Regions from separate parts of the Lysinibacillus sp. TE18511 genome, predicted to be linked through region 2. Evidence: riboswitches for the same ligand, from Rfam matches in the RefSeq annotation. Region 2 holds a riboswitch; each other region holds the start of a gene.

The links. Region 2 has a riboswitch for lysine ahead of ACVWXS_RS11610 (transporter substrate-binding domain-containing protein). Riboswitches for the same ligand answer to the same signal wherever they lie in the genome.
Positions count from the first base shown of each region.
Region 1: another riboswitch for lysine. It lies ahead of ACVWXS_RS14545 (amino acid permease); the one in region 2 lies ahead of ACVWXS_RS11610 (transporter substrate-binding domain-containing protein).
Region 3: another riboswitch for lysine. It lies ahead of ACVWXS_RS07040 (aspartate kinase); the one in region 2 lies ahead of ACVWXS_RS11610 (transporter substrate-binding domain-containing protein).

Region 1 covers NZ_JBSSFD010000019.1:4,361-12,305, reverse strand. The annotation lists gene ACVWXS_RS14560 (ABC transporter ATP-binding protein) at 1-521, opposite strand, end outside; gene ACVWXS_RS14555 (sensor histidine kinase) at 659-1,594, opposite strand; gene ACVWXS_RS14550 (response regulator transcription factor) at 1,599-2,291, opposite strand; gene ACVWXS_RS14545 (amino acid permease) at 2,541-4,004, opposite strand; lysine riboswitch at 4,091-4,268, opposite strand; gene ACVWXS_RS14540 (CynX/NimT family MFS transporter) at 4,444-5,652, shown strand; gene ACVWXS_RS14535 (nitric oxide synthase oxygenase) at 5,684-6,730, opposite strand; gene ACVWXS_RS14530 (YjcZ family sporulation protein) at 6,983-7,108, shown strand; gene ACVWXS_RS14525 (spore germination protein) at 7,525-7,945, shown strand, end outside.
Region 2 covers NZ_JBSSFD010000012.1:82,714-90,658, forward strand. The annotation lists gene ACVWXS_RS11590 (toxic anion resistance protein) at 1-99, shown strand, start outside; gene ACVWXS_RS11595 (DUF6501 family protein) at 336-533, opposite strand; gene ACVWXS_RS11600 (amino acid ABC transporter ATP-binding protein) at 809-1,540, opposite strand; gene ACVWXS_RS11605 (amino acid ABC transporter permease) at 1,553-2,278, opposite strand; gene ACVWXS_RS11610 (transporter substrate-binding domain-containing protein) at 2,467-3,321, opposite strand; lysine riboswitch at 3,439-3,625, opposite strand; gene ACVWXS_RS11615 (hypothetical protein) at 3,843-4,007, opposite strand; gene odhB (2-oxoglutarate dehydrogenase complex dihydrolipoyllysine-residue succinyltransferase) at 4,166-5,407, opposite strand; gene ACVWXS_RS11625 (2-oxoglutarate dehydrogenase E1 component) at 5,503-7,945, opposite strand, start outside.
Region 3 covers NZ_JBSSFD010000006.1:163,758-171,702, reverse strand. The annotation lists gene sdhA (succinate dehydrogenase flavoprotein subunit) at 1-950, opposite strand, end outside; gene ACVWXS_RS07055 (succinate dehydrogenase cytochrome b558 subunit) at 1,017-1,631, opposite strand; gene ACVWXS_RS07050 (YslB family protein) at 1,903-2,337, shown strand; gene ACVWXS_RS07045 (methyl-accepting chemotaxis protein) at 2,395-3,834, opposite strand; gene ACVWXS_RS07040 (aspartate kinase) at 4,334-5,560, opposite strand; lysine riboswitch at 5,675-5,853, opposite strand; gene uvrC (excinuclease ABC subunit UvrC) at 6,091-7,878, opposite strand.

The DNA of each region.
Region 1 (7,945 bases), on a different contig from region 2:
AGCTCTCGAAGTTCTTTAATTCCAACAGGATCTAGTCCATTAATCGGCTCATCCAAAATAAGTAATTCCGGCTTAGTAATAATCGCACGCGCGATACCCAACCGCTGTTTCATCCCAAGAGAAAAGTCTTTTACACGTTTCTTCTCCGTGTTTGTCAGTTTCACTAGATCTAGGACATGAGCAATTTCTTTCTTGTCATAATAGCCCATATATTCGCAATGTAATTCTAAGGTTTCCTTTGCTGTTAAATTTTCATAGAAAATCGGATATTCAATAATCGTACCTAGCCTTTTCAGCACTTCATAGGATTGATCAGTTAGTTTTTCACCAAAGATTTCAATGTCTCCACTCGTTGGCTTCGTAAGATTTGTCAGCATTTTCATGACTGTGGTTTTTCCGGCCCCGTTAGGACCTAAAAAGCCATAAATTTCTCCCTTTTTCACATGCATATTGACGGAAGAAACCGCTTCTTTTCCCTCATACACCTTTGTAAGCTGATTTGTTTTCACAATATATGTCATGTAGATCTCTCCCTTAAATTTAGCTAACCTTATTATAAAAAATAAAACTCTCTAATTTATTACTTGATTCTTACAAATTTCTTAAGCACAAAAGAAAAGCTTGTAAAGCAATTAAAATGCAATACAAGCATGACTGTTCAGTACATTATTCGTTTTAAAGAAACCGTAAAAATGGTTTTCTCATATGGAATACTTGAGAGCTGTATAGAGCCATCCATTAATTCTACAAGACGTTTTGTAATGGTTAAGCCAAGACCACTACCTTGGAAGGATTTATTTCTGGAATCCTCAAGCGTATACATTCTCTCAAAAACATTATCAATATGATATTCGTCAATTCCTTTACCACGATCCCATACATCAATAAAGATGTTAGTATCATCATTTCTTACTGAAAGTCCGATTACGTTTCCAGCTGCCCCATAGGCTATAGCATTAGACAGTAAATTGTTCAGAACCCTATCTAATGCCTCCTCATTTCCGAGTGCATTCAAGGATATCTCTGGTATGGCAATATCAATTTCTAGCCCCATAGAGGTGACCATATCGTAAAATGATAAAATGTTTTTACGGCAAATTTCACTGACATTGATTTTAGTCATTGGATAATCTGTATCTCCCGCTTCCAATTTTGCCAAGTCAAAAAATGTATGGATTATTTTTAATACTTCCAATGTTTTCGAATGAACACCAGTAAGCAATCGTTGCCGCTCCTCTTCACAAATTGAGTTCTTAAGCTGCAGCATTTCAGTATAACCTAGTACAACTGTTAAAGGTGTTTTAAGATCATGCGAAATATTCGCCAACATCTTTTTCATAGAGCTTTCCATTTTTCGATGTGTTGCTAGTACTTTTTGATTGTGATCCAGCAAGGCATTCATCGCAATAAGTAGTTGCTGTATTTCTTGATTAGCTGTCGATACTAAAATCTTCTCGCTCGATTGTTCATCTACGATTGCTTGCAGTTTTTGATGCATGTATTGAATAGTAGCGTCTTGTTGTTTTTTTGCTCTCACCTGAAAAATTATAATACCTAGGAGCAATACAATTATAAATAGTAGAAATATAATCATCTGTTTATCCTTCAAATTTATAACCAATTCCCCAAAGCGTTTTAATATATTGAGGGTTGGATGGATCGTCTTCAATTTTTTCGCGTAATCTTCTTATATGTACATTAATAATATTTTCATCCCCATAGTAAGCATCATTCCAAATTAGTTGATAAATTTGCTGCTTTGTAAAAACGCGATTACGATTTGTCACGAATAATTTTAAGATGGCAAATTCCTTTGACGTGAGCTTTACTTGTTGTCCATTCTTCTCAGCTGAAAAATTAACAAGGTCGATTGATAAGTTGTCTATCTCTACTATATCTTTCTTCTCCTCTACTTGACTGGAGTATTTTGTAGCTCTTCGAATTGCGGCTTTGACACGTGCTGAAAATTCCAGCATAGAGAATGGCTTGGCGATATAATCATCTGCCCCTAATCCTAATCCCAACGCTTTATCAACATCACTATCCTTGGCTGACATAATGATAATTGGAAGTGATGCTTGCTCTCTTATAATCTTTAAAACTTCTAATCCATTAAGTTTCGGTATCATAATATCCAAGATCACTAAATCATAGGGATTGTTTAAACAATTTTGTAATGCCTCTTCCCCATTTACTACAGAGGTAACAAGGAACCCCTCCATTGTTAAATAGCTTTCTACCATTTCACGAATGGCTTCGTCATCTTCTACTAGTAAAATATGCTTCTGCACTTTCATGCACCTCTTCCTAACATAAAGCGTCTATCCTCTATCGCTGATCCCCAAGGAGTCACCAAGCCTCCACTCCAATCAACTTATATACATGGCATACGTTTTAACAAATGTCATTCCTAAAATTTGGTGATGATTCATTTCTATAACAGTCTACCATATTAAGGTTAGACACCAAAACCGAGGTCAATCGAGGAAAAAAAAACTGCCTTGCAAGTCATTTTCTATGACTCACAGGGCAGTTTTATTTTATTGTTCTACTCTTAAATCACATTCCTCTAGTGGAAGCACTTTTGTTTTATGCTTGATTTTATAGCCAAGCCATAACAGTAAGAACAGTGGAATACCAATATATGAAACAAATACTCCGTACCAATCAACTTTGTCACCCATAAAGGCTGTGTAATTTTGACCGATCACAACAATCATACAAACTGTAAAGGCAAATAGTGGACCGAATGGGAATAGCTTTGCTCTATATGGCAACAATTTCGGATCCAAGCCTTGTGCCTCGAACGCTCGACGGAAACGATAATGGCTATATGCAATTCCTAGCCAGGCAATGAAGCCAGACATCCCAGAGGCATTTAGAAGCCACATATAGACTACACCGTCACCAAAGAATGAAGCTAAAAATGCTAGAGAGCCTACAGATAATGTCGCCAATAATGCGTAAATTGGAATACCTCGACGGCTTAGTTTAGTGAAAATTTTTGGTGCATGACCATCTACTGCTAATTGCCACAGCATACGAGAAGAAGCATAGAGCCCTGAATTCCCTGCTGACAGCATAGCCGTTAAAATCACGGCATTCATCATTGACGCTGCAAAGGCAATTCCTAAACGGTCAAATACTAGTGTAAATGGTGATACAGCGATATCCTCAGACAACAAACGTTCATCTGTAAATGGAATCAGCATCCCAATTGCAGCAATCGCTAAAATATAGAATAAAAGAATTCGCCAGAAAACAGACTTAACAGCTTTCGGAATATTTTTACCAGGGTCATCCGTTTCCCCTGCCGTTATTCCTAGTAGCTCTGTCCCCTGGAACGAGAATCCCGCAGCTAAGAAAATACCAAATGTAGCAAGGAAACCACCGTGGAACGGTCCATCACTAATAAAGAAATTCGTAAAGCCTACAGGAGCTTGTCCACCTAAAATACCAAAAATCATTAAGAAACTGACGATAATAAAGATGATTACAGTGACAACCTTGATCATTGCAAACCAATATTCACTTTCACCATAGCTTTTTACCGATAGTAGATTGAACGTTAAAACGATAGCGATAAATAAAGCAGTCCAAAGTGCTGATGAGCTATCCGGGAACCAATATTTCATTATTAACGATACAGCAGAAATTTCTGCCGCAATTGTAATTGCCCAGTTGTACCAGTAGTTCCAGCCAAGTGCAAAACCTAAAGCCGGATCTACAAATTTTGTAGCATACGTACTAAATGAGCCCGATGATGGCATATAAGCCGCCATTTCGCCTAAGCTCGTCATTAAAAAGTACACCATAATACCAATTAATGCATAGGCGAGAAGTGCTCCGCCAGGGCCTGCTTGCGCAATGGCACCACCACTAGCTAAAAACAACCCTGTACCGATTGTACCGCCTAATGAAATCATAGTAATATGACGGCTTTTTAATTCTTTTTTCAGCTTCGGCGCTTTATTGCCGAGCTGATTCACTTTTATTTCACTCACGATCTAGCTTCCTTCCTTCTTTAAAGAGGCAAAAAAAATGCCATCACATGAACGCAGTGATGGCTAAGTTAATCCTCAGTTCTTTCAAAAACGATAGCTCAACACGTTGTTCCAAACGTGACAGTTCTGTTCCTTTCGGAGACAGCCCCAGCATGAGATTTTCAAGTCCCCTCACACTTCGGCGATATTTCCTTTCCACTAACATCTCTAATGCTTGTCATTTCCATTAGTATACTCTTAAATACCGCGACCTCTACCTCAATACAAACTTGAGGCATATAATTATTAAATTTATGATGTGTATTAGTTTAACATACGACCTTTGACATTTCAATAACTCGATTAATGTTCCGTTTTTTTTGAATTTTCCATCACTTTAAATAATTTAATACAATGGCATAGTAGTTCGATTATAATTGTTCTAACAGGAGGGATTTATTTGACTACTGATGAACATTCGACTACTTATCCTAGCAGGAAAATCAGCTGGAGAGGAACAACCTTATTACTAGTTATCGGCGTAATTTGTATTGCCTCGACATTACGAATGCCACTAACAGTTGTTGGGCCTATTATTTCCTTTATCCGTGAAGATCTCAGCATATCCAATGTACTCGCGGGCTTTCTAACAACAATCCCATTGCTAGCATTCGCAATCATATCACCATTTGCCCCTAATGTCGCACGTAAATTGGGGCTAGAATTAACATTATTTTTATCCACTATTCTTTTAGCATTAGGAATTATACTACGCTCCCTTGGCACAACTACTTTACTCGTGTTTGGTACTGTGCTAATTGGTATCGCTATTGCATTCGGTAACGTACTTATTCCAGGATTGCTTAAATTGAAGTTTCCCTATCACATAGGTTTACTTATGGCATTTTTCACAATGTCGATGAATTTGACAGCTGGGCTTGGTGCTGGCATTAGCTATCCTATCGCCAATTCATCACTTGGCTGGCAAGGTGCACTGGCCATCTCGCTTGTACTTGTGGTATTAACCATTTTAATTTGGATTCCACAGTTGAAATTTAATAAGCCTGAGTCTACTTTTAAGATTACAAAAGAACGTACACCTTTATGGAAATCACCTGTTACTTGGGCTGTAACAGGTGCTATGGGGTTACAGTCATTATTATTCTATACAACTGCTGCCTGGATTCCTGAAATATACATAGCACAAGGCTTAGCCGCAGATCGTGCCGGCTGGATGTTCTCCATCATGCAATTTTCACAAGTCCCGATGGCTTTAGCTATACCTATTATCGCTAGTAAAATGACGTCTCAACGCCCCCTTGTATTCATGTTTACGTCATTTTACATAGTTGGCTTTATTGGATTAGTAATGGAATGGACAAGCCTCGCAATACTGTGGATGGTGCTACTAGGCTTAGCAGGGGGTGCTTCATTCGCATTAGCAATGATGTTCTTTACACTACGTACCCGTACCGCTTTTGAAGCAGCTGATTTATCAGGCTTTGCACAATCCTTAGGATATTTATTCGCCGCAATCGGTCCAATCCTATTCGGATACTTGCATGATTTATTCGGTGGCTGGAACATCGTAGGCTGGCTCTTTGTTGTCGTAGTATTGATACTTTCCTTATGTTCTTTTAGGGCTTCTAAAAATGAATATGTGAGTTAAAAAAGGCGGCTCATGTGCCGCCTTTTTTCGATTAATAATGTGGTTTCTGATAAAAATAGTTCGGTGTATTGTACACATTAACATATGGCTTATGGAAAATATGAGTTGTTGCTGGAGATAACGGTGGGATCAACCACGTCCAATTCCCTGTAACTTCACGCCCTGCTGTAGTTTCCGCCTCTTCGAACAATTTAAACTGTTGAGATGCAGTATGATGATCTACAATGCTCACACCATCTTCTTTAAATGAATGTAATACCGCAATATTGAGCTCAACTAATGCACGATCACGCCATAGAGAAGCCTGTTTTGTTGTATCGAGGTTAAAAATTTCTGCTATAGCGGGCAGCATATTATAACGCTCATGATCAGCTAAATTACGTGCCCCGATTTCAGTGCCCATATACCATCCATTGAATGGAGCCGCCTGAAAATCGATACCTGCCATTTGGAAGCGCATGCTCGAAATCATTGGCACTGCATACCATTTTAATCCTAGATCCTCGACTTGAGGAGCTTCAGGATGACGAATCGGAACCTCAAGTACATATTCATCAGGGATTGTAAACATTTGCGGCTCTCTTCCATCCACCTGCACAACAAGTGGAAGCACATCAAATGCTGTTTTCTCACCTTTCCAGCCAAGTGATTCACAAATTTTTGTAAACTCAACGGAATGTCGATCACCAATGATTCCAGATTCCGTTTCATAGCCCGCATAACGGATTAGCTGGTGATTCCATATACGCACTCGCCCTGGTGCAAAAACGGTTATTGTTGGACGAATTTTCCCGTCATTTGTTGCATATTGTATATGCTCAAGCAAAGCAGTGAACACGGCCTCTTCCTTTAAAATATCACGGGCATCTATAACATGCAGTGATTGCCAAAACAAACGGCCAATACACTTATTACTATTACGCCATGCCACTCGTGCGCCAAAGGTTAATTCCTCCGTTGTCGGTATATATTCTCCTGCTGTTTTAATCTGCTGTAATTTATTTTCTAGCCATGTTTTAGACTCATTTTGTTCTACTTGATAAAGTTCTAAAAACCGCTGTATCTCATGTAAATTCATGTCGAACTCCTCCATCTACCCTCATATTAGAGGAATAGAACTATAATCACCACGAAAATATCTTCTGGAAAACATACATATTTCATATATGAAATACTTTGTTCAAATTTATAGACGGTCTTCATGTGATTTCATCAGATACCAAAAGTGTAGCTTATGCAAGTGAACTTTTTTTATTTTTTAGTGGATGAATGTCGCGAATCCTGTTAACAAATATTCATACTATAGATTTTAGAGAGGAGGGGAATTATTATGTCTCAAGACTATGGTAATGGTTATGGATCTGGGTCTGGGTCTGGTTCATCATTTGCTCTAATCGTTGTTCTATTCATTCTTCTGATTATTGTCGGAGCTAGCTTTATGTCAAAATGTTATTAATACCCGATAACACCTCTAATGCTCATAACGATTAGGATAATACAAACTTATCCTTTACACCTTCAAATTCATAAGGGTCACAACCTCCGCGTGACCCCTTTAATTTTTCTTCTTTCTAAGAATTCATCCCTCTATAAACCCACAAAGTATATTCGGCACATCCACTAACTTTGCGAGCATAATAAAAAGCACCACTTATGAAATGCCTAAAAATCCACCTTTTAGTTTTCTAACCTACCCTATTATTTGAAATACTTTGTTCAAATTTGCTAATCATTTCTCCAAATATAGTATCTCAATCTAACTATACATATGATAAAAGATTTTTTCTTAATAACTAAAATTTTATGTTTAATTAAATATAAATTTGCACATCCTCTTAATAGTTTCAAAACTTATTGAGGAGGAGATTTGAGGTGAATGATTTCGAGAATACTAACATCTCCCATGATTTTATTCAAAAAGGACTACTAAACACAAAACTATCTAAAAATATTACTACTATAAAAGAAGCTTTCGGAAACAGTAGTGACCTTATTATACGGGAAACATTAATAGGGAAATTAAAGGAACATTCAATCGCCATTATTCACACGGATGGTTTAGCTGATAAAACCGTAATTTCTGACTTTATCGTAGAGCCTCTCTTATCTGATTTAATGGAGACTTCCGAAACAACAATCAATGAATTAAATCAACATTTAAAGAATTACTGTTTAACAGTTGGACATGTTAACGATATTGTTGATTTTACTGCTTTGTTTAGTGCCATTTTAAATGGAGACACCGTTATATTACTAGATGGTCTGGCAAAAGGGATTGCTACAAGTACAAAAA
Region 2 (7,945 bases):
ACAGCTATCCAAGACGTCTTTGCCCTACATACAGCTACAGAACAGGAAAAACAGCATTTACAGGATGTAGCAGAATTAAAGGGCTATAACAGGGACTGATTCTTTTTTTCAACGAATAAGGGTGGCTCAGAAATCATCTGAACCACCCTCTTATTTTCATTCAAACCTATTGAATGAAAATTATGCCTCCGGCGGATGTCACGGATTTTAAAAGGAGTGAATAAAAGGATGTTAGCCTATAACCTTCGCATCCTGCGAAAATCCAGACGCATTGTTTATCTGTGCGAAAGCGAAGCGACAGCAACAATTACGCCAAGGCGAAATTGATTTTATACTTATTCAAAATAATCTTTATAGTAGCCACCAATATTACCAGTGTTATCAATAATAAAAACGAACTCTTCTGTTTCATTTTTTACATCATATTGTTTCCCTACTGTTAATACGTTCGATACTAAATATTTTGATGCATTTGTATGCTTACAAGTTACTGCGCGTAGTGTTGGTGCATCTTTCCATTTTAAATGTAACATAATATCTCTACCTTTCTTTACTAGCATGAAGCTAATGTCTATTGCTTATTTTATAATATTTTTGTACTTTTGTGGAGAAAAAAACCATAGAAGTCCGTTTTTTCAACCATTTATATTCTTAAATCTTAACTTCGAGGTGATATTATGAGCTTTGGTGGTGTACCGCAATGGTTTTTTATCATTGCCGTTGCATTTGCAATTTGCTTTGTTTTATATGCAGAGTGGAATTCTAGAAAATAAGTGAGCCCATTCGTCTGGACTCACTTTTTTTGAAATTATTTTAGTGTACGTTTTAAAAACTCTTTTGTACGTTCATGTTGAGGGTTTATTAATACCTGTGATGGTGGTCCCTCTTCTACAATAACACCTTTATCCATAAATACAACACGATCGGCTACTTCTTTAGCAAATTCCATTTCATGTGTAACAATTAACATCGTATTTCCACCATCCGCTAGCTGACGCATAACCTTCAACACTTCTCCAACCATCTCTGGATCTAATGCAGACGTAGGTTCATCGAATAGCATCACATCTGGGTTCATGGACAATGCGCGTGCAATCGCTACTCGCTGTTTTTGCCCGCCAGATAGCTGACGAGGCTTTGCATTGACATATTGATCCATGCCAACGATTTGCAAATATTTTAAAGCAATTTTCTCGGCCTCTTCTTTTGAACGCTTTAATACTTTCACTTGTCCAACCGTACAATTATTTAACACATTATGATTATTGAATAAGTTAAATTGCTGGAATACCATCCCTAAATGTGTACGATATTCTTGGATATTATGCTTTTCGTCCAAAATATTTTCACCTTTATAAATAATTTGACCACCACTAGGCATTTCTAGTAGATTAATGCAGCGCAGTAGTGTTGATTTACCTGATCCTGAAGAACCGATTAAACAGACAACCTCGCCCTTTTCTACTTGAAAATTTACGTCCTTTAACACTTGGTTACGCCCAAATGATTTACTTAAATGCTCTATTTTAATAACGGCCATTTGTTCGTCCCCCTATATTGCTTCTTTCTGTTCTTTTTGATAAGCATCTGGTCCATCAAGTCGTCTTTCAACATATAGTAAAATCCTTGATGCTGTAAATGTCATGATGAAGTACATGACACAAGCTACGAAGAATGATTCAAAATAGCGGAAGTTATTACCTGCAATCGATTTTGTTTGGAAGAATAATTCCGTAACACCGATAACATTTAATACTGCTGTATCTTTAATATTCATAATTAATTGATTACCTGTTGCAGGCAATACATTTCTCGCAACTTGTGGTAAGACTACATTTAGCATGATTTGAAAATGATTCATACCGATTGCTGAAGCAGCCTCATACTGTCCTTTATCAATCGATACAATACCACCACGTACAATTTCCGTCATATAAGCCCCTGTGTTTAGTGAAACGACTAAAATACCTGCTGTAATAAAGTGCATATCAATACCAAATGCCATATCTAATCCGTAAAATACAACCATAGCTTGTACAATCATTGGTGTACCACGGAAGAATTCAACATAGCATGTTAGTATAAAATTAATGATCTTTAAGCTATAGTATTTTACACCCTTTTTACGAACCTTAATAGTATGCATAATTCCGATGAAAAATCCGATAAGTGCACCAATAATTGTACTAGTAATCGAAATAAGTAATGTATAATACGCACCTCGTAAAAACATTTGCCAGTTGTTCTCAACAATTGAAATAATCCATTCAAGACTCATGATGTGCCTCCTTACAACGTCGTGTTGTTTGCTTGTTCTTTTTTGCCTTAGCTATTTCATTGCAACTTACTTTTTCTTATTATTTTATGATTCTATTAGCTAGGACATTATCATTATTTAAAGAGGTACTCATTGAATAATGATGAAAAGATATTGCACGGACTAAGCAAGTAGCCCGTGCAGTCTTATTATTGTGCTGCTGGTTGTTGATGAATTGCTTCTTCCATAATTTTTTGACGATCATCTTCAGAAATACCTTTTAGAATTTCATTGATTTTTTCTAGATTTGCATCACCTTTACGTAAACCTACTGCGATAGAAGTGTTTGAAATATCTGTATCAAAGCCTTCTTCAAACTTTACATATGTGAACTTATCGTTTGCTGCAGCAGCTGAAATTCCTTCTGGACGTTCTGCTACATAGCCATCAATTTTTTCAGCTTCTAAGGCTACACGCATAGCTGGGAAGCTATCCATTGCAGTTTGTTTTTGAACGTCTTTGATCTGATCTATCACATCGTAGTTAGATGTGTTTAATTGTGATGTGATTTTAGCTCCTGAAAAATCTTGGATTGATTTTGCTTTTTCATACTTGCTACCTTTTTTAATAACCATAACAAAATCAGAAGTATAGTAATTTTCAGTGAAATCAATTGTTTTCTTACGCTCATCAGTAGGTGACATCCCAGCAACAATGGCATCAATTTTATTTGATTGCAGTGCAGGTACTAAACCATCCCACTCCATTTTCACAATGACTAATTCTTTGCCTAAGCCTTCAGCGATTTTCTTCGCCATTTGCACATCGTAACCGCCTGCATATTCAGCATTGTCGGCGATTTTTACTGCACCATTTGCATCATCTTGCTGCGTCCAGTTAAATGGAGCATAACCTGCTTCCATCCCAACACGGAATTCACCTCCGCCATCTTTATCTGCACCAGCATCACCTGTTGCTTCATCCTTTTTGTCGCCAGCACCACATGCTGCCATCACAATTGCAGTCATTACCGTTAACATTAATAACAACCATTTTCTTTTCATGAAAAACTCCCCTTTTCTGTAAAAAAATAAGACAACTGTACGAAAAAAGACCTAAGAATTGAACTTAGGTCTTATTTTAATTAACAGTTGCCCAAATCCTCACTATAATTTCCATGTTTCCGAGATAGCACAACCTAGTAAATCTGGAAAATAATTCACTAGGACAGTCCTGCACTTATTCACTGCAGACCCAGCATAAAAGTACGAGCTCCTTTTATACTTCGGCGGTAGTTCCTTCTCCATTGCGTCTTCGCTTGCTTATACTCAACAATGAACTAATAAATACCGCGCCTCTACCTCACCGTAGAACAAATGTGAGGTTTGTTTATTTAATTGATATTAAGATACTACAATAAAAGTAAGATATTCGTCAAGATAATTTCATCATTTTTCTGATTGTTTACAATATTAGGTTTTTAACCTTTATTAATCCATTTCGCACTTTTGCAATGTTATAAATCAATTTATATTTTTATAGAATTCAGCAAATCAGGTGTGTTGGTTAACCATTTTTATCTACCTTAATTGATTTGAGGGCTCTGATTTCCGCTACGGGCTATTCGCTTTGTCGCTGCCGCTTCGCTTTCGCACAGAGCAAGGCTTCCTGCGGGCGAGCGTCGAGCCGATTCGGATACTTTATCCTTCGCTTTGGCTTTTCTTTCCGTCGCTTCGAATACTTTATCCATCGCTGTAGCTCTTCTTTCCGTCGCCTCGGGTTCCTATCCGTCACTTCGACTATTCTTTCCGTCGTTTCGATTGCTTTATCCATCGCTCCCTTAAATGTTCCATAAAAAGAAAAAACCCTGCAAAACAAAGTTCGCAGGGTTTAAATATGATTTTGGAATTAAGAATTTAATAATAAATCTTCTGGGTTTTCAAGTAATTCTTTTACAGTTTTAAGGAAACCTACAGAATCTTTACCATCGATAATACGGTGGTCATAAGAAAGTGCTAAGTACATCATTGGGCGAATTTCTACTTCACCATTCACTTCAACTGGACGTTTTTTGATAGTGTGCATACCTAGGATAGCAGCTTGTGTACCATTCATGATAGGTGTAGACATTAATGAACCGAATACCCCACCGTTTGTAATTGTGAATGAGCCACCTGAAAGATCTGCTAAACCTAATTTTTTGTCGCGTGCTTTTTTCGCTAGGTCTGCAATTGAATCTTCAATTTCAGCGAAGTTTTTGCGGTCAGCGTCACGTACAACTGGTACTACTAAACCTTCTTCTGTTGATACAGCTACACCGATATCAAAGAAGTTGTTTAAGTGAATTTCGTCACCAACGATTTGCGCGTTCACATATGGATATTTTTTAAGTGCAGCAACTACTGCCTTAGTGAAGAATGACATGAAACCAAGTTTAGAGCCAGTTGACTCGAAGAATTGGTCTTTTTTACGAGAACGTAATGCCATAACATTTGTCATATCTACTTCGTTAAATGTTGTTAACATCGCAGTAGATTGTTTTACTTCAAGTAAGCGTTTTGCAATAGTTTGGCGACGACGGCTCATTTTTTCAACTGTCACACGTGATTCATCTACAGCTACAACTGCTTTAGGTGCTGCTGGAGCTGCTTGTGGTGCTGCTACTGGAGCTGTACCATGAGCTGCAACGTCTTGTACACGTACACGGCCTTGTGGATCTACTGGAGATACAGCAGCAAGGTCAATACCTTTTTCACGAGCAAGTCTACGTGCTGCTGGAGATGCGATTACACGCTCACCAGAAGTTTCTTCAACAACTGGAGCTGCTGCAACAGGAGCCGGAGCTGCTTGTGGCGCTGCTGGAGCTGGTGTTGCTTCAACTGGAGCCGCTGCAACAGGAGCTGGAGCTGCGCCTTCGCCAGCTTCTACAACTGCGATTACTTGACCTACAAGTACAGTATCGCCTTCTTCAGCTAAAATTTGAGTTAATACACCCGCTTCTTCAGAAATGATTTCAGCGTTTACTTTATCTGTTTCAAGTTCAACGATGAATTCACCTTTTTCAACGCGATCGCCCACTTTTTTTACCCACTGTGCGATACTACCTTCTGTAATCGATTCTGCTAATTCAGGGACTTTAATTTCAGCCACTTTCATTTCCTCCTTTGATTAACGTGCATTGTGTGCACATAAAAGGGCTACTGCCTAAGCAAGTAGCCCGGCTTTTAAAATTATTATGTGATTGATTATTTAACTTTTACAGGCTCAGCAACTGCTTCTTCTACAAGTGCTGCTTGAGCTGCTTTATGAGAATCTGCATCACCCTCAGAAGTAGAGCTCATTGCAGGACGACCTACATAACGTAGCTTTTTACCTTCAGAAAGGTCAAATAATGTTTCTAATGCATAATTCCAAGTACCTTGGTTTTTAGGTTCTTCTTGTACCCAAACAACTTCTTTTACGTTAGGATACTTAGCAATAATACCAGCAACTTGCTCTTTTGGGAATGGGTAAAGTTGTTCTACACGTACAATGTGTAAGTGATCGAAGCCTTCACCATCTTTAATACGGTCCGCAATATCGATCATTACTTTACCTGTTCCTAATACAACGCGCTCAACAGCTTCTGGTTTTGAACCTAGACCTGGTTGCTCAATTACTTCTTGGAATGAGCCATTTGCTAATTGATCAGCGTTTGCAGCAGCTAATGGGTGACGAAGTAGGAATTTAGGTGATACCACTACAAGCGGACGAACACCTTCTGTTCCTAATAATGCTGCTTGGCGACGTAATAAGTGGTAGTAGTTGCCTGCATTTGAACAGTTTGCAACGAACCAGTTATTTTCAGCTGACATTTGTAAATAACGTTCCATACGGCTAGAAGAGTGTTCTGGACCTTGACCTTCATAACCATGCGGTAAAAGCATTACTAAACCAGATTTTTGACCCCATTTAGCACGTGCACCTGAAATAAAGTTATCAAACATCACTTGTGCCATGTTTGCAAAGTCACCGAATTGAGCTTCCCAAACTGATAATACATGGTCATTTTCTAAATTATAACCATATTCAAAGCCTACTACCCCTGCTTCTGTCAGTGGAGAGTTATGCACTGTAAATGAAGCATTTGCACCTGAAATATGGTGAAGTGGCGTGAATAAGTTACCATTGTTTTTGTCATGTAACACTAAGTGGCGTTGAGAGAACGTACCACGTTGTGCATCTTGACCTGTAAAACGTACTGGTGTGCCATCTTGAATAATTGTTGCATAAGCTAAAGTTTCTGCATGACCCCAGTCGATTTTTGCAGAAGCAAATGCATCACGGCGTTTTTCTAAAATTTTGCCAAGTTTTTTCTGTGGCTCGAAGTTTTCTTCAAACACTAAAAGCTCTTCGTTAATTTTTTCTAAACGTTCCGCACCAACTGCTGTTTCAATTTGTGGGAATTCTACTTTTAACTCTTCTGGCATTTCTAGATGTTTGTGCTCATCTTTAGCTGCCATTTCTTTTACGTGGTCATAAGCTGCTTGCATTTCTGCATAAATAGCTGTATCTAAAGCTGCTACATCAGCAGCAGAAACAACACCCTCAGCTACTAATTGTGCACCATATAAAGCACGAACTGGTTCATGTTTAGCAACTAATTTGTATGTTTCAGGGTTTGTAACAGTTGGATCATCCGTTTCATTGTGACCGTGACGGCGATAACCAATTAAGTCTACGACGATATCTTTACCGAATTTTTGACGGTAGCTAGCTGCGAAACGACCTACTAAAGCAACAGACTCAGGGCTATCTGCATTTACGTGCACAACTGGCACTTCATAACCTTTTGCAGGGTCAGAAGAGTAAACAGATGAGCGAGAGTCTTGTAGTTCAGTTGTAAATCCAATCATGTTGTTAGCAATGATGTGAATTGTACCACCAGTCGTGAACCCTTCAGTTTTTGCAAAGTTTAATACTTCTGTTACGATACCTTGACCTGGGAACGCAGCGTCACCATGTACAAGAATACCTAACCCTTTTGTGCGGTTATGAATCGCTTGCCCTGGCTTAGAAGTATCATCTTGTGCTCCACGAGCAGTACCTAAAACAACTGGGTTTCCTACTTCTAAGTGAGATGGGTTGTAAGCAAGTTTAACATTCATACCAGATTCACGGTTGTAAGAAGCACCCATGTGGTATTTTACATCACCTGTCCAGCCTTTAGTTATTTCAAGGCGACCATCTTTTGGTAAAAATAATTCATTAGACACGTGTGCAAAGTCAGAGAACATCATGTCGTATGGTTTATTTAAAATATGTGTTAACACATTTAAACGACCACGGTGAGCCATACCAATACGTACTTTTTCTACGTTATTTGCTTCAGATGTTTTTAAAATTTCATCGAATAGGACGATTTGAGTATCTAAACCTTCACCAGAGAAACGCTTTTGACCTACAAAAGTTTTGTGGATAAACTTCTCGAAGTTTTCAACACGAGTTAAACGGTCTAATAATGCTTTTTTCTCATTAGAAGCTAATGTTTGTTTAAATGAACCTGTTTCAATTTGTGCTTGAATCCAATCACGTTCTTCTGTTGCTATTACGTGATTATATTCAAATGCTACTTTTTCTGTATAAACAGATTTTAAGTAATCGATTGCATCCTTACCATTTTTCACGTTTGCTGGCACATCTTTGAAG
Region 3 (7,945 bases), on a different contig from region 2:
TCTTTATGAGAAAGATCTAGGTATACCATGTTTTCGCCGTTGATACCAAGTTTTTGGTTTACACAAACGTCGAAAATTTCACGTGTTGCAATATCACGTGGTACTAAGTTACCATATGCAGGATATTTTTCTTCCAAGAAATACCAAGGCTTACCGTCTTTGTAAGTCCAAATACGGCCACCTTCACCACGAGCTGATTCTGACATTAGACGGTTTTTGTCATCTCCAGGAATCGCTGTTGGGTGAATTTGGATGAACTCACCATTCGCGTATGAAGCACCTTGTTGGTAAACGATAGAAGCAGCAGAACCTGTATTAATAACAGAGTTTGTTGTTTTACCGTAGATAATACCAGGGCCACCAGTCGCCATAATAACAGCGTCTGCACGGAATGATTTGATTTCTTCTGTACGCATATCTTGCGCTACGATACCACGACAAACGCCGTCAGGATCGACTACTGCACCAAGGAATTCCCAGTGCTCATATTTGTTCACTAAACCAGCTACTTCGTGAGAGCGAACTTGCTCGTCTAGTGCGTATAGTAATTGCTGACCAGTTGTTGCACCAGAGAAGGCTGTACGGTGCATTAAAGTACCACCGAAACGACGGAAGTCAAGAAGACCTTCTGGTGTACGGTTGAACATTACACCCATACGGTCCATTAAGTGAATAATACCAGGGGCTGCATCACACATACCCTTAACTGGTGGTTGGTTTGCTAAGAAGTCCCCACCGTATACTGTATCATCAAAGTGGATCCAAGGAGAATCCCCTTCACCTTTTGTATTTACCGCACCATTAATTCCGCCTTGCGCACATACAGAGTGTGAGCGTTTTACAGGAACTAATGAGAATAAATCAACTTCAGTACCAACTTCAGCTGCTTTAATCGTTGCCATCAGACCAGCTAGACCACCGCCGACAACAATTATTTTGCTTTTCGCCATGATTATTTCTCACTCCTCTTTAAAAATTGCAATGATTGAATGGACTCTATAGTATCTTCTATTAAATTAAACGAAAGATAAAATAGCAGCCACACCAACTACACTTAGAATTACGAAAATAATGTTTGTTACGTAAGTAGCAATCTTTTGAGACTGAGGAGATTGTGTAATACCCCAGCTTACTAGGAATGCCCATAAACCGTTTGATAAGTGGAAAGTTGCTGATAAAATACCAACAATATAGAATCCAAGCATAAATGGATTCGCAACGATATCTGCGATCATATTGAACTCAACATCTGCACCTAACGCTTTTTGGATACGTGTTTGGAAAATATGCCAAGCAATGAAAATCACTAAGAATACACCAGTGAAACGTTGTAATGAGAACATCCAGTTACGGTATGTACTGAAACGCCCTGTGTTTGGTGAAGCAGTGAATGCAATGAAGACACCATAGAATGCGTGGAACAATAATGGGATATAAATAATTACCCATTCCATTACTAACAGAAGACTATGTGGAATTAATTCCATCTTACCTACTGCATCATTGTAAGCTTGTTCACCACCAACAGCAGTGAAGTTCATTGACAAGTGGAACATCAGAAACAGACCTACTGGAATGACACCAAGTAGAGAATGTAAACGACGCCATAAAAACTCTCGATCTTTCGACAAGACTGTTACCCCCCTTAGTACTTAAAATAGCACAGCAAAGAAGTCATCATTTTGTAAATGATACCTCATTGACTGTGTATTTCATCATGGTACAATATTATGACATGTTTATTGTACTCTCAAGTGCTACGAGCGTCAAGGCAACTCGGCGTTTTTCACAGCCCTTATTAAAGAAATAATCTAGTACGTGATGCATCGTTTTTTCTCGGAAAAGCCACCTTTACTTTATTAACGTCAAATTTTAAGAAAATTCTAAGAAAGAAGGATTTCAATGTTAAACACTTCATCTCCTACAATCTCATCATTTGGCTATGAGATAATTCGCGATCATATTCTATCTACCATTCTTGGCAAACATGAAGATGACGTCCTTTATTGGGCAGGAAAAGAGCTTGCTCGAAAGTTCCCATGTAAAAGTCAAGATGAACTTATCGCATTTTTCGCAGATGCCTGCTGGGGTAATTTAGAGCTTATGAAAGAATCGAAGGATGGACGTATATTCCAACTGACAAATGATCCAACAATTTTACAAATCGGTTTACGTAGCTTTAGACTTGAAGCAGGATTTATAGCTGAACAAATCCAGCAAGCAAAAGGTTATTTAACAGAATGCTATGATGAAAAGCGTGAAAAGCAACAAAACGTTATGTTTACAGTGAAATGGGACGTCAAAGAACGAATCATGCACACCGTTCCTACCGAATAAAATGAAAAGGATTGTCGTCCCAAATTGATGGATGACAATCCTTTTCTATTTCTATATTTATAGTTGAGCATGTCTTTCTTTTAAAAGTACATCTATTAACGACATAAATGCTTCCAAAATATTAAGTGAGTGTTGAATCGTTTCCTCTAAATTAATAATTGACAATTCATTAACTAATTTTTGAGCAGCCGTATGTACTAATTCATGAGGTTGTTCTATACGACGAAACTCCAGTAAATTCTGATATTGCTCAAAATGTCCATAATACCATTTCCCAAACGCACATTGATGATGCGTTTTTAACGTTTCTTTATGTCCTGCCTTTTGAATAGCATTTCGCAAAAAACTAGCATGATCCATTAATCTTGCTGCCAATTGGCTAATTACCGTTTGCTCTGAGGGCTTTCGAATTGTCGGTGCAATAACATGTAACATTTCAAATACTTGATTCTGTATTATTTCCGAGAAGTCACTTGTATGTGATAATTCTGTCATTGTTACAGCTAAACGATCTACAGCTACTACATTCTCTTCTGATGCAGCTGTTATTTGATGAATTCCACTTGCTACTTCTTCAATATTTTTACTTGTTGCTGTCAAATTAGCAATATTACCTTTCATGATACTTAAAAAATCAGTGAAGTAATGTTCGACTTGTTCAATATTTTTTAATGTATTATGTAATTGCTTATCGATAACTGATCGAATCTTCGTCATTTCTTGCAATGAATCTTTCGAGCTATTAGCTAACTTTCCTACCTCCATCGCGACAACATTGAAGCCCTTCCCTTGCTCACCTGCACGTGCAGCTTCAATAGAGGCATTTAAGGCTAGTAGTTGTGTTTGATCGGCAATCCCTGTAACACTTTTACTAATATCATTCATTTTACTCATTTCATTGTTCAGATGTTTTGTTGAATGAGCTCCTTTAGCTAACAGCTCCTGAACCATTTCACCTTTTATAATGGATGATTCCATTTCCTCTACAAGTAATAACGAATGCTGTTTTATTTCTTGAATATTTGCATTAACATTTTGTTCAACCGCAAGTATCTCTTCTGAATTTGATGACATTTCTTCAGCCATTGCTGAAATATCTCTTACTTTTGTTGAGACACTTTGAACCTTTAAAGCCGTTTGACAATTAATTAACTCCATATGTGCAAGTACAAAGTCCAAAATCGCATTTCTCACATCGATGCTTTCTTGCTCAAGTTCCAATTCCTGAATTCGCTTTTTTAATAGTTGTATTTCGGAATCGTTGTGTATCTCAACGCTTTCAATTGGCTTTTGAAATAAACCTAATAATGCCATACAAACCTCCACCTTTTCCTTGGTAAAACATATAATTGCCTCATCACCATAACGTGTGGTTGATTTCCGTTCCGACTGGGCGCTTTCCTGGGGGCGTCCGATGAGCCGCTTCACTCGCGTTGCTCGCTGCAGGGTCTCATCTGTGACGCTAATCCCCAAGGAGTCGCCCAGTCTCCACTCCAATCAACCTATATCAATTTTGCCTTGGCGTAATTGCACCCGGATTTTGAATTGTGCCCAGGCCTGCAAATGTTTTTTTGTGCGAAAGCGTAGTGCTAACGTAGCGGCAGCAACAGATGTTTTTTGCGCGAAAGCGTAGCGACAGCAGCACCGATGCAGGTCAGTTTGCCGTTTTCGCAGGATGCGAAGATTTTAGGCTAACATCCTTAAATTCATTCCTTTGAAAATCCGTGACATCCGCCAGAGGCTTTATCTTCATTGAGTAGGGGTTTGGAACCTATTGACAGGGAACCACATCCGCATTTATCTCACTACCTTCAGAGGTGGGAGTCTTCTACTGAATAAAGATACAAGGCATACGTCTTAACAAATGTCATCCACAACTTTTGGTGATGATCCATATAATTACATTTTACTATACAATAATATCAATAGATAAAATATTAAATTAGTATAAAGAAAAAAATAGGATGTGCCTTTTATTGACACATCCCATTCATTATTATACGTAAAGTGCATGTTCTAAATTGAATTCATCGTGCAATGCATTTGCTGCACGAATCATTTCATCCTGAGGTACAACAACAGATACTTTTATTTCAGATGTACTTACCATTTTTACTGGGATACCTTCACGACGCAAACGATCAAACATACGGGCAGCAACGCCTGGATTAGATGCCATACCTGAGCCAACTATTGAGACTTTTGCTAAGCCGATTTCAAAATCAGCAAAACTAAATCCTAGTGATAATTTACTATCTTCTAAGACACGTAATGCTTCTGCAAACTCCTCTTTTAAAATGGTAAACGATACAGTCGGCTTTAAGCCATCTATTATTGCTTGCACAATGATATCGACGTTTATGCGATTTTTTGCAAGTATTGTGAACATATCTGCTAGCGAAGCATCAGAATAAGCATCATAACCAACCGTTAAACGAATAACATCTGACTCATAGGCAACACCACGAACTATTAAATTTTTCTCCATTCCAACTTCCTCCTTCAATAAAGTACCTACTGTATCTACTACGCTCGACCGAATAATAACTGGGATTTGAAATTTCTTCGCTAATTCTACAGCTCGCGGGTGTAAAATTTGTGATCCTAAGTTTGATAGCTCTAGCATCTCGTCATAGGAAATTTCTTTTAGCTTTTGTGCCCTAGCAACATGACTTGGATCAGCTGTATAGACTCCTTCCACATTCGTGTAAATATCTACGCGCTCCGCTTCCAATGCCGCCGCGATAGCTACAGCCGTCGTTTCCGCTCCGCCTTTACCGAGCGTCGTAATATTCTGTGAATAATTAATACCTTGTTCCCCCGCAACGATTACGATTTGCCCTTGTGCAAAATGCTCTGCTATTCGACTAACATCAATATCATCGATACGCGCATTGAAATACATATCATCAGTTTGAATACCTGCCTGCCAACCTGTTAATGACACTGCATGATATCCTTCTTCCTGCAAAGCAATCGCAACTAACGCACTTGATAGTTGTGAGCTTGTTGAAAGTAGTACATCTAGTTCACGCTTAGGCGCACTATCTGATAAATCACAAGCCATCTCTGCTAATTCTTTCGCCATACTCCTCATTCCCGCAGTTACAACGACAACATCATAGCCTCTTTCCTTTTCAGCTATCGCCCTTTTCGCAACATCTTGAATATGCTTTGTCGATGCTAATGCAGCACTACCGAATTTCATCACAATTCTCGCCATACAGATCATTCTCCTTCGTATTCAATCATTTCGCTGTCTCTAGAAAACTAAAAAAGGCAGCCCTCACATAACGTGAAAGCTGCCTATAACATGTACAATAATAGTTACTTGCGCATGTGAGATAGCTCTCCGAAACGTTTAGAATCGACAGTTTTACATTTATTAAATGCAAAACCAGCACAGCATCGGAAACAACGATGCTCCACTTCGGCAAGCTCCCCTTTCATACATTGTCACTGGACTTGTTCGCCCTCTAATGTACTACTCTTGAACCTCGCACCTCTATCATCACTTAAATAGTGAATGTATTTAATTTTGCCTTAGCGAAAAAATTTGTAGTTTATATAGTTGAAACATCTACAATAAGCTAAGGAGCCGTATATAACATTGCTATTTTAGATCAATGTTATATACAACCTTAGCATATGACTAATCCTTTGACAATGACTCTTGTTGAAAAGGAATTCCATCTGCATTCATTTCACCACCTTCAGAGATGGGAGTCTTCTGTAGCTGACGCTTTGCTTTCGCTACAAAGAACGATCTGCTGAATGAAAATAAGCGTGAATATTGCTAGCTAGATTAGCAGGCATACCGGCTTCTTGTAACGCTAACTCACTTGCCTCACGAATTTTTTTGACAGAGCCAAAATGCTTAAGTAATTGCTGTTTTCGCTTTGGACCAACACCCTCTATATGATCGAGAACAGATTGAATGGCATGCTTCTCGTGCTGCTGTCGTAAGAAGGTAATGGCGAAGCGGTGTACTTCGTCCTGAATTCGTTGCAGTAGATAGAATCCATCACTTGTGCGCTTTAACGCAATTACTTCAGGTGGGTCACCAAATAAAAGCTGTGACGTATTATGCTTTTCATCTTTTGCTAATCCGGCAATTGGAATGACTAGTCCGAGTTCATCTTCTAATACTTCTCGTGCGACTTCCATTTGCCCCTTCCCACCATCAATTAGTACTAAATCTGGCAAAGGTAAACCTTCTTTTAATACTCGTGTGTAACGACGCCTTATTACTTCCTGCATTGCCCCGTAATCATCATGTTTGGCAGCTGTGCGTGTTTTGTACTTTCGATACTCTTTCTTTGCTGGTTTTCCATCGATAAATACAACCATTGCAGATACTGCATCTGTTCCATGCATATGACTATTATCAAAAGCTTCAATTCTTAAAGGCGTTGAAATACTCATAGCTTCACCGAGTGCCTCACATGCGCCTATTGTTCGTTCTTCCTGACGTTCAATAAGTTGGAACTTTGCTGCTACAGCAATTTCAGCATTTTTAATCGCTAATTCTACAAGTTCTTTTTTTTGCCCGCGTTTTGGTGTTAGCACTCGAACATCAAGTAATTCCGTTAAAATATCCGCATCAATAGATTGTGGGATAAAAATCTCCTTCGGCTTAATGTGTTCTAACTTGTCGTAAAATCGGCCAACGAACGTTAAAAATTCCTCTTCTGCCTCTTGATAAATGGGGAAAATCGAGACATCTCGTTCAATGAGCTTTCCTTGACGAACAAAGAAAACTTGCACACACATCCAGCCCTTCTCGACTGCATAGCCAAATACATCGCGGTTTGTAGTATCACTTGAGACGATTTTTTGCTTTTGCATAACAGTGTCTATATGAGCAATTTGATCACGAAACTCTTTTGCACGCTCAAACTCTAAATTTTCTGCAGCTGCAAGCATCTTTTCCTCGAGCTCCTTTTTGACCTCCTCAACACCACCATTTAAAAATTTCGTCATATCCTCAATCATATCGTGGTAAATTTGGGCATCAATATCTTTTACGCAAGGTGCTAGGCATTGTCCCATGTGATAATACAAACAAACCTTGGAAGGTAGTTGCACACATTTTCGGAGCGGATATAAACGATCAAGCAGCTTTTTCGTTTCACTAGCTGCATAGGCATTTGGGTATGGGCCAAAGTATTTCGCCTTATCCTTTTTCACTTTTCGCGTCGTAATAAGACGTGGATGTTTTTCATTTGTAATTTTTAGATACGGATACGTTTTATCATCCGTCAGCATAATATTGTATTTCGGATCATGTAGTTTAATAAGATTAAGCTCTAAAATTAAAGCTTCTATATTGGAGGATGTCACAATGTACTCAAAATCTTCTATTTCGCTTACAAGTCTCTGTGTTTTCCCTTCATGCGTACCAGTAAAATACGAGCGTACTCGATTTTTCAGCACTTTGGCTTTCCCAACATAAATAATGATTCCTTGCCGATCCTTCATCAAATAGCAGCCAGGCTGATCTGGTAAAATTTCAAGCTTTCGTTTAATTAAATCATTCATCGCCTACCAGCCCTCCTTTTTGTTAAAACTAGCGTTCGCTTTTTCTCTTTATTATATAACGAAAAAA